DNA from 4 places in the Streptomyces solicathayae genome. Region 2 is predicted to be linked to each of the others. Evidence: riboswitches for the same ligand, from Rfam matches in the RefSeq annotation. Region 2 holds a riboswitch; each other region holds the start of a gene.

What was found. Region 2 has a riboswitch for cobalamin ahead of R2D22_RS28620 (cobalamin biosynthesis protein). Riboswitches for the same ligand answer to the same signal wherever they lie in the genome.
Region 1: another riboswitch for cobalamin. It lies ahead of R2D22_RS25885 (prenyltransferase/squalene oxidase repeat-containing protein); the one in region 2 lies ahead of R2D22_RS28620 (cobalamin biosynthesis protein).
Region 3: another riboswitch for cobalamin. It lies ahead of cobN (cobaltochelatase subunit CobN); the one in region 2 lies ahead of R2D22_RS28620 (cobalamin biosynthesis protein).
Region 4: another riboswitch for cobalamin. It lies ahead of R2D22_RS33625 (energy-coupling factor ABC transporter permease); the one in region 2 lies ahead of R2D22_RS28620 (cobalamin biosynthesis protein).

Annotation. Positions count from the first base shown of each region.
Region 1 is NZ_CP137573.1:5,595,434-5,597,622, reverse strand. It holds gene R2D22_RS25890 (MBL fold metallo-hydrolase) at 1-573, shown strand, start outside; cobalamin riboswitch at 606-771, shown strand; gene R2D22_RS25885 (prenyltransferase/squalene oxidase repeat-containing protein) at 833-2,095, shown strand; gene R2D22_RS25880 (SCO2322 family protein) at 2,092-2,189, shown strand, end outside.
Region 2 is NZ_CP137573.1:6,183,738-6,185,926, reverse strand. It holds gene R2D22_RS28630 (inorganic phosphate transporter) at 1-393, shown strand, start outside; gene R2D22_RS28625 (hypothetical protein) at 406-627, shown strand; cobalamin riboswitch at 762-890, shown strand; gene R2D22_RS28620 (cobalamin biosynthesis protein) at 923-1,885, shown strand; gene R2D22_RS28615 (cobyric acid synthase) at 1,882-2,189, shown strand, end outside.
Region 3 is NZ_CP137573.1:3,865,964-3,868,152, reverse strand. It holds gene R2D22_RS17735 (cobalamin biosynthesis protein CobG) at 1-530, opposite strand, end outside; cobalamin riboswitch at 609-748, shown strand; gene cobN (cobaltochelatase subunit CobN) at 820-2,189, shown strand, end outside.
Region 4 is NZ_CP137573.1:7,357,869-7,360,057, forward strand. It holds gene cbiQ (cobalt ECF transporter T component CbiQ) at 1-88, opposite strand, end outside; partial or broken gene R2D22_RS33620 (energy-coupling factor ABC transporter substrate-binding protein) at 356-712, opposite strand; gene R2D22_RS33625 (energy-coupling factor ABC transporter permease) at 712-1,422, opposite strand; cobalamin riboswitch at 1,452-1,646, opposite strand; gene R2D22_RS33630 (PTS-dependent dihydroxyacetone kinase phosphotransferase subunit DhaM) at 1,737-2,156, opposite strand; gene dhaL (dihydroxyacetone kinase subunit DhaL) at 2,153-2,189, opposite strand, start outside.

The sequences.
Region 1 (2,189 bases), 590 kb from region 2:
CCCGACCGGGAGATCGTCCCCGGCGAACTGCTCGACCTCGCGGGGCGGCGGCTGCGCGGCATCTGGACGCCCGGTCACACCCCCGGGCACGTCTGCCTGCACCTGGAGGAGGAGCACCCGGCGAACCTGCCCGGCCGCGGCCGGCTCTTCTCCGGCGACCACCTGCTGCCCGGGATCAGCCCGCACATCGGCCTGTACGAGGACCCTGACGACGCGACCGTCACCGATCCCCTCGGCGACTACCTCGACTCCCTGGAGCGGATCGGCCGGCTGGGCGTCGCCGAGGTGCTCCCGGCCCACCAGCACGCCTTCACCGACGCCGCCGGGCGCGTACGGGAACTGCTCGACCACCACGAGGAGCGGCTGACCGGACTCCTCGGACTCCTTGCGACGCCACTGACACCGTGGCAGCTCGCCGAGCGGATGGAGTGGAACCGGCCGTGGGAGCAGATCCCCTACGGCTCCCGGAACATCGCCGTCAGCGAGGCGGAGGCGCACCTGCGACGGCTCGTGAAGCTGGGGCGCGCGGAGGCGGTGCCGGGGACGGAGCCGGTGGCGTACGCGGCAGTGTGAGGTCGGCGTGTGAGGCCGCTCGCACCCCGGCTTCACGCGGAGTACCTGCCGGTAGAGTGTGCGAGTCGTCATCATGCCCGTACGGGGGGAAGCCGGTGCAATTCCGGCACTGACCCGCAACCGTGAGCCACCGTCCATCTGGCGGTGGTGAGTCGGAATGCCCCGTCGGGACGTGACCGCCGGCACCGTCGAGGAATACGGAGCCGAGCCTGGTGCCCGAAGCGTGCCGGAGCCCGGCCCGCAGGAGAGGCCCGCCCGCATGACCACCGTCCGCCGCGCCGCCGCGGCGCTCGCCGCCACCGCCGTGCTCTGCACCGCCGGTGCCGGGATCGCCGCCCCCGCCGCGTCCGCCGCGCCCTCTCCCGCCCCGTCCCCGGTGATCCCGTCCGGCCTGTACGGCGTGAACGACCCCACCTACGACGGCGTCTGGCGCCAGTCGCTCGCGTTCATCGCGCAGCACTCGGTCGGCATCAAGCCCGCCCAGGTGTCCGTGGACTGGCTGATGGGCCAGCAGTGCGAGAGCGGCGCGTTCACCTCGTACCGGCCCGACCCGGCCAAGAACTGCGACCCGGCCACCATGCTGGACACCAACGCCACGGCCGTCGCGCTCCAGGCGCTGTCCGGCACCGAGCGGCCGAAGGTCGCCGAGGGCGGCGCCACGGACGCGGTCACCCAGGCCGTCAAGTCGGCCTCCGGCTGGCTGAAGAGCGCCCAGAACCCGGACGGCGGCTGGGGGTACAACCCCGGCAGCCCCAGCGACGCCAACTCCACCTCGATCGTCATCGGGGCGCTCGCCGCGAGCGGCGAGAAGCCCGGCGCGGTGAAGTCGACGACGGGCAGGACCCCGTACGACGCGCTGCTCACCTTCGCGCTGCCCTGCTCCGACAAGGCCGGGCCGGGCGCGTTCGCGTACCAGCCGGACAAGTCCGGCAAGCTGTTCGCCAATGCCGACGCGACGGCCGCCGCCGCGCTGGCCGGCCTCGGCAAGGGCATCCTCGCCGGCAACGTGCAGCCGCAGCAGAACCCGAGCTGCGAGGACAAGACCCCGCAGACCATCGACCGGGCCGCGCTCAACGGCGCCTCCTACCTGGCCGCCGCGCTGGAGAAGACCGGCCACCTCCTCAGCCCGCCGATGCCCGGCGCGACCGACCCGGCCGAGCAGCCCGACTTCGGCAACACCGCCGACGCGGTCGTCGCGCTGGGCGCGTCCGGCCACACCCAGCAGGCCACCGGCGCGCTCACCTGGCTGGAGAAGAACGCCCCCGCGTGGGCGAAGACCAACGGACCGGCCGCGTACGCGCAGCTGATCTTCGCGGCGAAGGCGATGGGCGCGGACCCGCACAAGTTCGGCGGCACCGACCTCGTCGAGGGCCTCAACGCGACCGGCCCGGCGCCGCAGGGTCCGGAGACGACCGGCAACCACGCCGAGGACGAGGGCTCGTTCAACATCTGGTGGATCATCGGCATCGGCACGGTCGTCGGCGTCGGCATCGGGTTCCTGCTGAGCGGGCGCAAGAAGTGAGGGGCCGACTGGGCGCCGCCGTCACGGCGGTCCTGCTGACGCTGCTCGCCGCCGCGCCCGCGCAGGCGGCCGGGTACCGCTACTGGTCGTTCTG
Region 2 (2,189 bases):
GGCCGCAAGGGCGGCGTCGTCCGCTGGTCGACCGCCACCCGGATGTTCGTCGCCTGGGGCCTGACCCTTCCGGCCGCGGGCCTGGTCGGGGCCGGCGCCGAGTACGTCGCCCGTCAGGGCTCCTGGGGCGTCGCCGCCGTCACGGCCTTCCTGATCGCCTCCTGCGTCGCCATCTGGGTCATCTCCCGCCGCCAGGTCGTCGACCACACCAACGTCAACGACACGGACGTCGACGCCGAGCCCGCGGGTGTCGTGACCACGGCCATCGCGGCCGTCACCCCGCCGCCGGCCGGCTCCGTCGCCGCCGTCGCGGACGAGGACCTCAAGACCACCATCCCCACGCCGGCCCCCACGGACCCGGCCGCTCCCCCGGCCTCCGCCGCCGCGGTGTAAGGAACGAACGACATGAAGATCGACTGGGCAGCTCTCGGCTCCGTCTTCGGAGTCAGCCTCGTGGCGACCGTCGCCCTCGTGGGCCTGTTCACCCTCGGCATCGCCGGCCTCTCCAAGCAGGAGCGGGCCGCCGCGCAGGGCGGCTCCGCCGCACTGGCGCGGACCGGCGCGTACGCCTGCTTCGCGCTGTGCGCGGCGGCCGTCGCGTACGGCATCTATCTGATCGTCGCCTGACGATCCGGAACCACCGGCCGGGCGGGTCGCACCTTCGGGTGCGGCCCGCCCGGCCGTCGTGTTTGTGGTGCTTCGCACAGTGACCCGTCGCAGGTCAAGGGTGAGTTGACGGCTGTTCGCGGGGCGTGGTGGACTCACGGGGCCATTACGGCGGCAACGAAGAGGAAGCCCGGTGCGAATCCGGCGCGGTCCCGCCACTGTGACCGGGGTACGAGGTACGAGCCCCGGGAGCCAGGAACTCTCGCCGCCGGTCACGTCGAGCCAGGGCGCGGACCCTGAGTGAGGACAATGCGCCATGCCTGGCCGCAGTTCAGCCACAGCTGTCTTCGCGTACGGCGCCACCGCCGGTCTGGTGGCCGATCTCGCCCTGGGCGACCCGCGCCGGGGCCATCCCGTCGCGGCCTTCGGCCGGGCCGCGGGGGCGGTCGAGCGCGTCCTGTGGCGCGACCACCGCGGCTGGGGTGCGCTGCACACCGCCGCCTGCGTGGGCGGCGCCGCCGCCGCGGGCGCGCTCGCGGCCCGGGCCGTCAGGGGCCGGAGCACCGCCTCCGTCGCGCTGACCGCAGCCTCCGTGTGGGCCGTCGTCGGCGGCACGAGTCTGGGCCGGGAGGCCCGGGCGATCGGCGGCGCGCTCGCGGCGGGCGACCTGGAGGCCGCCCGGGAGCGGCTGCCCCATCTGTGCGGACGCGACCCGCAGGCGCTGGACGGTCCGGGGATGGCCCGCGCCGTCGTCGAGTCGGTCGCCGAGAACACCTCCGACGCCGTGGTGGGCGCGCTCGTGTGGGGCGCGGTCGCGGGAGTGCCGGGGCTGCTCGGCTTCCGCGCGGTGAACACCCTGGACGCGATGGTCGGCCACAAGTCCGCGCGGTACCGCCGGTTCGGCTGGGCGTCGGCCCGGCTCGACGACCTGGCCGGATGGCCGGGCGCCCGGCTGACCGCCGCGCTGGCCACCGTCGCCGGCGGCGACCGCCAGGGCGCGGTACGGGCCTGGCGCGCGGACGCGGCGAAGCACCCGAGCCCCAACGCGGGCCCGGTGGAGGCCTCGTTCGCGGGGGCGCTCGGCGTACGGCTCGGGGGCACCCTGTCGTACGGCGGGCGGGTCGAGCACCGGCCGGTCCTGAACGGGCCGGGCCGGGACGTGGCGGTGGCCGACATCGAGCGGGCGGTACGTCTGTCGCGCCGGGTGACGGCGCTGACGCTGGGGGTGTGTGTGGCCGGAAGGCTCGTGGCGGGCGCGTGGAAGCGGAGGGGTGCATGAGAGGCGGGGGGCTGCTGGTCGCCGGGACCACGTCCGACGCGGGCAAGAGCGTCGTCACGGCCGGCATCTGCCGTTGGCTGGTCCGGCAGGGGATCAAGGTCGCGCCGTTCAAGGGACAGAACATGTCCCTGAACTCCTTCGTGACCCGGGAGGGCGCGGAGATCGGCCGGGCGCAGGCCATGCAGGCGCAGGCGGCACGGGTCGAGCCGACCGCGCTGATGAACCCGGTGCTGCTGAAGCCCGGCAGCGACCGGTCCAGCCAGGTCGTGCTGATGGGCAGGCCGGTCGGCGAGCTGAGCGCCCG
Region 3 (2,189 bases), 2.3 Mb from region 2:
GGTCCTGCGATCAAGGTCACATCGCCGCCGAGCCCCGCCACGTCCCCGCGGCCGTCGTCCAGGACGAAGAGGAAACGGCCGGACAGGGCCGCCGTCCAGGGCTCCGCGCACAGCAGCGCGTCCAGCGTCCGGGCCCACAACTGCACGTCCGCGTGGCCGAGTCCGTCGAGCGCGGCGGCCGGGGAGGCGACGATGTTCCGGATGCGTTCGTGGCCGGCGGAGGGCAGCAGGCCCGCCTCCGTCAGCAGCCCGGCCAGTTCCGCCCCGCAGCCGTCGCCGAGGCCGCGCAGCTCCGCGTTGCCGCGCGAGGTGATCGTGATCCGCCCGTCGCCCAGCGACTCGGCCGCGGCGGCCAGGACCTCGACCTGACGCGACGTCAGGCGACCTGCGGGCAGGCGCAGTCGGGCCAGACGCCCGTCGTCGGCGGGGTGCAGGCGCAGCGCCCCGGGGCAGGCGTCGCCTCGGTCCCTTATGAGAGGTTCGCCCGACTCGGGCGAGGTGTGTGGGGTGGGCGGCATGGCGGCGAGCATACCCACGGGAAACCGGCGTTCCACGAGGTGTGATCCGGTCGACTCCACGGCTCCGCCCGCCTCGCCGCGGCCAGGATCTACTATGCAGACGGCATGGGGTCCCAGGACCCCGGGGAGGAAGCCCGGTGAGAATCCGGCGCGGTCCCGCCACTGTGAGCCGGCCCCGCCGAAAGGGGACGGTGAGTCAGGAACTCCCTTCCCCAAGCTCTCGGCTTCGCTCGAGCAGGGGATGCCCCAACCCACACGACCACCCGGGGCGCGGACAACCCCGAGGAAGGCCTGCGCTCGCATGCGAATTCTGTTGCTGTCGCACTCCGACACCGACCTGCTCAGTGCCCGCGCGGCCGGCGGTCCGGTCGAGTACCGGTTCGCCAACCCCTCCCGGCTCCCCGCGGCCGACCTGCCCGGGCTGCTCGACGACGCCGGCCTCGTCGTCGTCCGCCTCCTCGGCGGCGTCCGCGCCTGGCAGGAGGGCCTCGACGCGATCCGCGCCGCCGGGAAGCCGGTCGTCGTGCTCACCGGCGAACAGGCCCCCGACGCCCAGCTCATGGCCGCCTCCACCGTGCCGATCGGAGTCGCCACCGAGGCGCACGCCTACCTGGCGCACGGCGGCCCGGACAACCTGGAGCAGCTGGCCCGGTTCCTGTCCGACACCGTCCTGCTGACCGGCCACGGCTTCGAGGCCCCGGCCGCCGCCCCGACCTGGGGCCCGCTGGAGCGCACCCCGCGCACCACCACCGGCCCGACCGTCGCCGTGCTCTACTACCGCGCCCACCACATGAGCGGGAACACCGCCTTCGTCGGCGCCCTGTGCGACGCGATCGAGGACACCGGCGCGCAGGCCCTGCCGCTGTACGTGGCCTCCCTGCGCGCCCCCGAGCCGGAGCTGCTCGACCGCCTGAAGGGCGCGGACGCGATCGTCACCACCGTTCTCGCGGCCGGCGGCACCAAGCCCGCCGAGGCGCAGGCCGGCGGGGACGAGGAGGCCTGGGACGCGGGCGCGCTCGCCGCCCTCGACGTCCCGGTGCTCCAGGCCCTGTGCCTGACCGGTTCGCGCTCCGCCTGGGAGGAGAACGACGAGGGCCTCTCGCCGCTGGACGCCGCCAGCCAGGTCGCCGTCCCCGAGTTCGACGGACGCCTGATCACCGTCCCGTTCTCCTTCAAGGAGATCGACGAGGACGGCCTGCCCGCGTACGTCGCCGACGCCGAGCGCGCGGCCCGCGTCGCCGGGATCGCGGTGCGCCACGCCCGTCTGCGGCACATCCCGAACGCCGAGAAGAAGCTCGCGCTGGTCCTCTCCGCGTACCCCACCAAGCACTCCCGCATCGGCAACGCGGTCGGCCTGGACACCCCCGCCTCCGCCGTCGCGCTGCTGCGCCGACTGCGCGCCGAGGGCTACGACTTCGGCCCGGTCGAGGACATCCCCGGCCTGGTCTCCGGCGACGGCGACGAGCTGATCTACGCCCTGATCGAGGCCGGCGGCCACGACCAGGACTGGCTCACCGAGGAGCAGCTGGCCAAGAACCCGGTCCGCATCCCGGCCGCCGACTACAAGCGCTGGTACGCCGAACTCCCCGCCGAGCTGCGCGAGCAGGTCGAGGAGCACTGGGGCCCGGCCCCCGGCGAGATGTTCCTGGACCGGTCCCGCAACCCGGAGGG
Region 4 (2,189 bases), 1.2 Mb from region 2:
GCGTGAGACCGAAGCCGAGCACGGCCTTGTCGAGAGGATGGCGGCGGCGCCAGCGACTGCTGTGCGCGGCCGCGTCGATCGGCAGCACGGGCGGCGGCTACGCGTCGCCGGTGGACGGCGCCGAGGGCCGGCGGGTGGACGGCGTCGAGGCCCCGTCGGCGGGGGGAGCCGACGGCCCGTCGGCGGACGGCCGGGAGGCGGTGTCGGCAGCGGGCCGCGACAGCCCGTCGGCGGACGGCCGCCGCGACGGCCCCTCCGCGGACGTCCCCGAAGCCCCGGCGGCGGGTACGTCCGTGGCCGCGTTCGCGCGCGCGTCGTCGTCCACGCCCCCGCCCGCGTCCCCATCCACACCCGCGTCCCCGTCCGCACCCGAACCCGCGGCCCCGTCCCGCGTCGCCGAAGCGGCCAGCGCCCTCGCCTCCCCCTGCTTCCGCCCCTTCCGCAGGCCGAAGTAGTACGCGAGCACCCCTGCGCCCATCGCCGCCTGCAGTGAGAACAGCGCGGACTCGACCTCGCCCGACGGAGGCTCGTACAGCGGGCTGAACCAGGGCTCGTAGTCCGGTTCCAGCTCGGTGATCGCCGCCTCGGCCTCCCCGTCCGACCCCGCGAACGGCTGCTCCTTGTGGTCGCCGAGGCCCAGCACCAGCGGCAGGACGGCGAGCGCCGCCACCGTGAGCAGCAGCAACGTGTTGATCTTCGCGTTACGACTCATCACCGGACCACGGCCTCCTTCGTCGTCGCCTTCCCGCCGTCGGTTCCGCCCCGCAGCAGGACGCCGAGCCGAGTCAGTTCACCCTTGCTGGACTGGATCAGGAGCCGCATGACCAGCACGGTCAGCAGCCCCTCGCTGACGGCGAGCGGGATCTGCGTGACGGCGAAGATGGACCCGAACTTCGCGAGCGCTCCGAGGAATCCGGTGCCCTGGTCGGGGAACGCCAGCGCGAGCTGGACGCTGGTGACGCAGTACGTCGTCAGGTCGGCGAAGAACGCGCCGAAGAACACGGTCACCATCAGAGGCACGTCGAAGCGCCGCAGCAGCCGGTAGACCCCGTACCCCGCCCACGGCCCGGCGATCGCCATCGAGAAGACGTTCGCGCCCAGTGTGGTCAGCCCGCCGTGGGCGAGCAGCAGGGCCTGGAACAGCAGCGTGATCGTGCCGAGCACCGCCATGATCGGCGGCCGGAACAGGATCGCGCCGAGCCCGGTGCCGGTGGGGTGCGAACAACTTCCCGTGACGGACGGCAGCTTGAGTGCGGACAGGACGAACGTGAAGGCGCCGGAGGCACCCAGCAGCAGGGTCGACTCGGGATGCGCCTTGACCTCACGGGTCAGGGCACGGACGCCGTGGACGACGAAGGGGGCGGACGCCGCACCCCACGCCGCCGCGTGCAAGGGGGGCAGGTACCCCTCGGCTATATGCATGGTTGGGAGACCCTCTCCAGCACCTCGTGGATGGACAACGCACCTTGGCCGGTCTCCTGGCTGACGGTCATGCCGCCCGGACTCCGCCTTCCCACACCGCAGCGGTTCTCCGCAGCGGTCCAGTGGCTTCCCGCGAGGGATGGAGCCGGACCTCCCGATCACAGTGGCGAGGGCCGCACCGGTACTTCACCGGTTTCCCGTACACCAAGGCCCTGCGACATTAGTGCGTTGACCAGGCGCATCACAACATGGCCGGGTTTCGGCGGTGTCGTCCGGCCGGTGCCCCACGTCGTCCGCCCGCTCCCGTACGCGGGTCACTCCTTGCGGTAGCCGTACGCCTCCGACGCCGCCGCGGTCACCGCGTCCAGGTCCCCGCCGGCGCTCGCCGTGACGAGCGCGGCGACGGCCCCCTCGACGAACGGGGCGTCCACGAGCCGTGCGTCCGGGGGCAGTTCGTCACCCTCCGCGAGCATTGCCTTCACCGTCAGTACAGCGCTGCCGAGGTCGACGAGGAGCGCCACCCCGGCGCCCTCGTCCACCGCCCGCGCCGCCTCCGCGATCAGCTCGGAGCTGGTGCCGAGGCCGCCGTCGGGAGTACCGCCGGCGGCGGCGAGCGCTGCGTACGGGCCGCCGCCGGCGAGTCCCCGGGCCAGTTCGGCCACGGAGTCGGCGACGGCGGCGCTGTGCGAGACGAGCACGATCCCGACCCGGTTCGCGGAGTGATCGCCCGTCACGCGGCCACCTCCGCCAGGGCGCCGATCAGCAGG